DNA from 2 places in the Streptomyces sp. NPDC058469 genome. Region 2 is predicted to be linked to the other one. Evidence: riboswitches for the same ligand, from Rfam matches in the RefSeq annotation. Region 2 holds a riboswitch; the other holds the start of a gene.
What was found. Region 2 has a riboswitch for S-adenosylmethionine ahead of ACFWP5_RS27750 (aminotransferase class V-fold PLP-dependent enzyme). Riboswitches for the same ligand answer to the same signal wherever they lie in the genome.
Positions count from the first base shown of each region.

Region 1: another riboswitch for S-adenosylmethionine. It lies ahead of thrC (threonine synthase); the one in region 2 lies ahead of ACFWP5_RS27750 (aminotransferase class V-fold PLP-dependent enzyme).

Region 1 covers NZ_JBHXME010000241.1:4,424-7,822, reverse strand. Annotated here, with positions in the region: gene ACFWP5_RS49225 (trehalose-6-phosphate synthase) at 1-547, opposite strand, end outside; gene ACFWP5_RS49220 (glucosyl-3-phosphoglycerate synthase) at 653-1,597, opposite strand; SAM riboswitch class I at 1,788-1,934, shown strand; gene thrC (threonine synthase) at 1,950-3,266, shown strand; gene ACFWP5_RS49210 (MoaD/ThiS family protein) at 3,387-3,399, shown strand, end outside.
Region 2 covers NZ_JBHXME010000073.1:4,635-8,033, forward strand. Annotated here, with positions in the region: gene ACFWP5_RS27750 (aminotransferase class V-fold PLP-dependent enzyme) at 21-1,397, opposite strand; SAM riboswitch class IV at 1,563-1,679, opposite strand; gene trpD (anthranilate phosphoribosyltransferase) at 1,757-2,821, opposite strand; gene ACFWP5_RS27760 (cytochrome bc complex cytochrome b subunit) at 2,956-3,399, opposite strand, start outside.

The DNA.
Region 1 (3,399 bases), on a different contig from region 2:
GCGTGTGCGAGAAGTGGCCGATCCGCAGATCCGGCCTCAACTCCCGCAGCATCCCCGGCACCAGGCACAGGTGGTAGTCCTGCACGATCGCGACCGCGCCCTCCGCCGCCTCCTGTGCCAGCGCCTCCGCGAACGCCCGGTTGTACGTCTCGTACGACGCCCACTGGCGCCGGAACTCCGCGTCGAAGACCGGCTCCAGCGGGGTCTGGTACAGCATGTGGTGGACGAACCACAGCACGGAGTTGGCGATGCCGTTGTACGCGTCGGCGTGTACATCGGCCGGGATGTCCAGCATCCGTACGCCGTCCTCGCCGACCCCGCGCCGTACGGCCTCGCGGTCGCCGTCGGACAGCGCCGAGCACACCCACAGCGCACCCGCGTCCGGGCCGATCGCCGACAGCCCGGACACCAGCCCGCCGCCGCCGCGCTTGGCGCGCAGCGAACCGTCGTCGCCCACCTCGTACGAGACCGGGCCGCGATTGGACGCGACGAGCACCTGAGCGGCACCGCGAGGGGAGGGGGAAGCCGTAGAAGCCGTGGAAGCCATACGCCACAACCTAGCCCGGCCCGGAAACGCTCAAACGTACGGACGGCCGTCTGCGGACCGTATGAGTCCGTATACGACCGTCCGTGACCGTCTATGACTGTGCGGTTATGCCACCTTGCGGGACTGGTACTCGGTGATGTCCGCCATCGGCGGCCGTTCCTCCGTGTCCACGGAGTACGTGCGCGGCTCGAAGCCGTCCGGACCCCGTTCGAACTGGGTCAGGGACGGCCGGATGAGGTGACCGCGGGCCAGCCTCAGCTGAGCCGTGCGGTAGATCTGCGCGGCCATGCGACCCAGCGCCTGCCCGTCCTGGTGCCGGTGCTTGCGCACGCCGACGTCGACCTGGGCGAGGGCGTTCAGGCCCACCAGGTGCAGCGCGTCGACGAGCATGCCCAGCTCGACGCCGTAGCCGACGGGGAACGGCAGTTGTTCGAGCAGTGAGCGGCGGGCCGCGTACTCGCCGCCGAGCGGCTGCACGAAACCGGCCAGCTGCGGCCAGTGCATGTTCAGCAGCGGGCGCGCCATCAGCTCGGTGACCCGGCCGCCCTGGCCCGCCGCGCCGCCGAGCGGGCGGTCGTACATCGCCTTGACGAGGTCGACGCCGGGGTCGGTGAGCAGCGGGCCCACGATCCCGGTGACGAAGTCGGAGGAGAACTCCTTCAGGTCCGCGTCGATGAAGCAGACGATGTCACCGCTCGTCACGAGCAGCGAGCGCCACAGCACCTCGCCCTTGCCGGGCACGGCGGGGATGCGGGGCAGGATGTCGTCACGGTGCACGACCCGGGCGCCCGCCGCGGCGGCCACCTCGGAGGTGCGGTCGGTGGACCCGGAGTCGACGACGACGATCTCGTCGACGAGCGGGACCTGCTGCATGAGGTCGTGACGGATGATCGCGACGATGTCGCCGACCGTCGCTTCCTCGTTGAGCGCGGGCAGCACGACACTGACCGACTGGCCCGTGCGCTGCTTGGCGGCCAGAATCTTGTGGAGCGGGCGATCGGTCATGGACCAGGAGCGGGTGCTCAGCCAGCGCTCGACTTCCTTCAGCACGTTGCGCGGCTCCTCTGCGTTCTCTCGGCGAGCAGTGATCACGGAGTGTGTGTGATCCGTCTCGCGGTTCGGACGGCTCACTCAACTGTCCTGGCCTTCGGTTACAGTTTTGAACAACGCTGATGACCATCGCATGTCGGGGGTTGTCGACGCTCACGCAAGTGACACAACCGCATACACAACTGAACACCGCTCATCCAGAGGGGCAGAGGGATACGGCCCGTTGAAGCCCCGGCAACCCTCCAGCCGGTCTTGTCACGTTGATGTGGCGAGGCTCCCGGCTCGGGAAGGTGCCAAATCCGTCTCACGGCGAGATGCGTCGTGAGGAAGATGAGGAAAGGGCCTCGCCTCCATGGCTGCGCAGACTGTCGCAAGCACCACGAACCCCGCGAACACGGACACGAACTCCGCGAACGCCGTCGATCTCGGCCCCGCCGCCGCGCTGTCCTGCCGCGAGTGCGGCCACCGCGTCCCGCTCGGTCCGGTCTTCGCCTGCGAGGAGTGTTTCGGCCCGCTGGAGATCGCCTACGACTTCTCGGCCTACGACACCGAAGAGCTCCGCAAGCGCATCGAAGCGGGCCCCGCGAACATCTGGCGGTACGCGCCCCTGCTGCCCGTCCCCGCCGACGTGGCCGACAAGCCGAACATCAACCCCGGCTGGACCAAGCTCGTCCAGGCCGACAACCTCGCCCGCGAACTGGGCGTCGACGCGGGCAAGTTGTTCGTCAAGGACGACTCCGGCAACCCGACGCACTCCTTCAAGGACCGCGTCGTGGCCCAGGCCATCGAGGCCGCCCGCGCCTTCAACTTCACGACCCTCTCCTGCTCCTCCACCGGCAACCTCGCGGGCGCCGTCGGTGCCGCCGCCGCGCGGGCCGGCTTCCGCTCCTGCGTGTTCATCCCGCACGACCTGGAGCAGGGCAAGATCGTCATGGCCGCGATCTACGGCGGCGAGCTCGTCGGCATCGAGGGCAACTACGACGACGTGAACCGCTTCTGCTCCGAGCTGATCGGCGACCCGGCCGGCGAGGGCTGGGGCTTCGTCAACGTCAACCTGCGGCCGTACTACGCGGAGGGCTCCAAGACCCTCGCGTACGAGATCTGCGAGCAGCTGGGCTGGCAGCTCCCCGACCAGCTCGTGGTTCCCATCGCCTCCGGGTCGCAGCTCACGAAGATCGACAAGGGTCTGCAGGAGCTGATCAAGCTCGGGCTCGTCGAGGACAAGCCGTACAAGATCTTCGGGGCGCAGGCGGAAGGATGTTCGCCGGTGTCCGTCGCCTACAAGGCCGGGCATGACGTCGTACGTCCGCAGAAGCCGAACACGATCGCCAAGTCGCTGGCGATCGGGAACCCGGCGGACGGCCCTTACGTGCTGGACATCGCCCGGCGTACCGGTGGGGCTGTTGAGGACGTCAACGACGAGCAGGTTGTCGACGCGATCAAGTTGCTGGCCCGGACCGAGGGGATCTTCGCGGAGACCGCCGGTGGGGTGACCGTCGGTGTGGCGAAGAAGCTGATCGAGAACGGGTTGCTGGATCCGACGCTGACCACTGTCGTGTTGAACACCGGTGACGGTCTGAAGACGCTGGACGCGGTTGCCGGCACGGGGCTCACCGCGACGATCCGGCCGAACCTCGAGTCGTTCAGGGAAGCTGGGCTCGCGTCGTAAGCGTCGTTCTTTGTCTGCGGGCCCGTGGGGGTTGGTCGCGCCCGCGCGGCGGTAGCAGCACGTCGACACAGCCCCGCGCCCCTGAAAGCCAGAAGCCGTACCTGACCGGAGGTCTTGAGCATGAGCGTTTCTG
Region 2 (3,399 bases):
GCCCCTGACGTCAGTCGAGATCACACCGCCGGGACGCAGCGGCCGTTCTCCGTGTGGTACGTCCACTTGGCGCCCTTGGTCACCAGTTCGCGTACCGCGCCCACGAAGCGCTCGACGTGCTCGTCCGGGGTGCCCGCGCCGAAGCTGACGCGGATGGCGTTGAGGGACTTCTCGCCCGGGGCCGCCTCGGGGGCGCCGCACTCGCCCTGGGTCTGGGGGTCGCTGCCCAGGAGGGTGCGGACCAGGGGGTGGGCGCAGAAGAGGCCGTCGCGGACGCCGATGCCGTACTCGGCGGAGAGGGCGGCGGCGAAGTGGGAGCTGTTCCAGCCGTCGACGACGAAGGAGATCACGCCGACCCTCGGGGCGTCGTCGCCGAAGAGGGACAGGACGCGAACCTCCGGGACCTCGGCCAGGCCCGCCCGCACCTTCTCGATCAGGTGCTGCTCGCGCTCGACCAGCGTGTCGAAGCCCGCCTCGGTCAGCGCCTTGCAGGCCGACGCGATGGAGTAGGCGCCGATGACGTTCGGGGAGCCGGCCTCGTGGCGGGCGGCGCTGTCGTGCCACTCCACGTCCACTCCCCCGTCCTCGCGCCGCGTGACCTTGCGGCTGGCGCCGCCGCCGGCGAGGTAGGGGTCGGCCGCCTGGAGCCAGTCGGAGCGGCCGGCCAGGACGCCCGAGCCGAAGGGGGCGTAGAGCTTGTGGCCGGAGAAGGCGATCCAGTCGACGTCGAGATCCTGCACGGACACCGGGTGGTGCGGGGCGAGTTGGGCGGCGTCCAGGACGATCCGGGCGCCGTGGGCGTGCGCGGCGGCGGCCAGTTCGCGGACCGGCCACAGTTCGCCGGTGACGTTCGAGGCGCCGGTGACGCAGACCAGGGCCGGGCCGTGCCCCTCCTTAATGGACACAGTGCGGTCGGCGAGGGCCTGCTCCAGGGTCTCGACGGCCTGGCGCGGGGTGCGCGGGGCGTTGAGGTAGGTGACCCGGGCGTCCTTCCAGGGGAGCAGGGACGCGTGGTGCTCGGTCTCGAAGACGAAGACCTGGCAGTCGGCGGGGAGGGCCTGGGCGAGCAGGTTCAGGGAGTCCGTCGTGGAGCGGGTGAAGATCAGCTGGTCGTCGGGGCGGCAGTCCAGGAACTCCTCGACCGTCCTGCGGGCGTTCTCGAACAGGTCGGTGGAGAGCTGCGAGAGGTAGCCGGCGCCGCGGTGCACGCTGCCGTAGTACGGGGCGTAGGCCGCCACGTCGTCCCAGACGCGCTGGAGGGCGGGGGCGCTGGCCGCGTAGTCGAGCGCCGCGTAGGTGACTTCGCCGCCCGTGACGAGCGGGACGGTGACATCCCGGCCGAGAACGGGCAGCGGGGCACAAATGGTCGTAGCGGCGACAGCGGTGGAGACAGACATGGCGAACTCCCGTGAGAGGCAGGCGACTTCACCACGCGAGCGGTCAGGGCTCAGCGCGGGAAGAGAAGAAAAGGGGGTATGCGGAGGCGGGGCTCGACGCCCTATCGCATTCGCTTGCTCACAGAGGGCTCCCTCGATGACCAGGACCCCTGGTGTCTTTCGAGGGGCCCGCGCTTGCCGCAGACCTCGCTGCCTACGGCCTGGTCTTCACCCGGGGCACCCCGCCACGGACGGAGGGTTGCCGGACAGTCGGCCGGGGCCTCATGACTGTCACTCATGACCTGGTCGGAAAACTTACGTGAGGTGATCGCCGTCCCGCAACCCGTGTCCGGATCGCGGGACGACCATCCGTGCGGTGCCTACGCGTTGCTGGCCGCCGCCCAGCGCTCCAGGGTCCGCTTGGCCGCCCCCGAGTCGATCGACTCCTGAGCCTTCGCCATTCCGGCCCGGATCCGGTCCACCAGCGGCCCGTCCCCGGCTTCGAGCGCCACGAGCGCCGCCGCCGAGTTCAGCAGTACGGCGTCCCGTACCGGGCCCGTCTCGCCGTCCAGGAGACGGCGGGCCACGTCGGCGTTGTACTCGGGGTCGGCACCGCGCAGCGCCTCGACGGGGACCAGTGGGAGGCCCACGTCCCGGGGGTCGAAGGCCTCCTCGGTGACCTTGCCGTCGCGGACGATCCACACCCGGGAGGTCGCGGTGGTCGTCAGCTCGTCGAGGCCGTCGTCGCCGCGGAACACCAGCGCGGAGGAGCCGCGCTCGGCCAGTACGCCCGCGATGAGCCCGGCCATGCGGGTGTCGAAGCAGCCGACCGCCGACGAGGTGACCTTGGCCGGGTTGGTCAGCGGACCGAGCAGGTTGAACGCGGTCGGCACCCCCAGGTCCCGCCGGACCGCACCCGCGAACCGCATCGTGGGGTGGAACCTGGCCGCGAAGCAGAACGTGATCCCGGCCTCCTCCACCACCTGCGCGACCCGCTCGGGCGACAGCTCCAGGTTGATGCCGAGCCGCTCCAGCACGTCGGAGGAACCGCTCGCCGAGGACGAGGCACGGTTGCCGTGCTTGACGACCTTCGCACCGGCCCCGGCGATCACGATGGCGGACATCGTCGAGATGTTGACCGTCTTCGCCCGGTCGCCGCCGGTGCCGACGATGTCGACGGCCGGTCCCGGGATGTGCAGCGGCTTCGCGTGGGCGTACATCGTCTCGACGAGGCCGTTGATCTCCTCGACGGTCTCGCCCTTGGCCCGCAGCGCCACCAGGAAGCCCGCGATCTGGGCGTCGGCGGCCTCGCCGCTCATGATGCGGTCCATCGCCCACGCCGTGTCGGCGGTGCCGAGGTCCTGTCCGGCGAGCAGCGCGCTCAGTACGTCGGGCCAGGAACGGGCCGCCGCGGTGTCGCCTCCAGCGGGGGTCACAGCGCTCATACGGCCGCTCCTGGGTGTCGTAGAAACATGGTTCGAAAGACCTGCCCCACCCTATCCAGCCGCAGGCACGGCGAAGGGCCCCGTCCGGTGTTCGGACGGGGCCCTTCGACTGTGGCGTGGCGACGCCTCAGCGATCAGTGGTGGCCGTGGCCGCTCGTGATCTCCTTGTACTCGTCGACGGTGGGCTTGGGGATCTGGGACTCCTCGCCGTAGTACGCCTCGCTCAGCTTGGCGCGCAGCTTCTGGGAGCCCTTCACCTTGCGCTCGACGCCGTTGTCGTCGACCGTCGCGCCGATCGCGGCCGGCACGTACTGCTCGTGCGCGGTGAGCGTGTGCAGCGCGTCCTGGCTGAGCGGCTCGTGGATCTCGACGAACTCACCGTGCGGCAGGCGCTTGATGATGCCCGACTCGCGGCCGTGCAGCACCTTGTCCCGGTCGCGGCGCTGGAGGCCGAGGCAGACCCGCTTGGTGGCGAGGAAGACCAGCACCGGCACCACGAAGAAGCCGACGCGCACGAACCAGGTGATCGAGTTGATCGACAGGTGGAAGTGCGTGGCCCAGATGTCGTTGCCGCCACC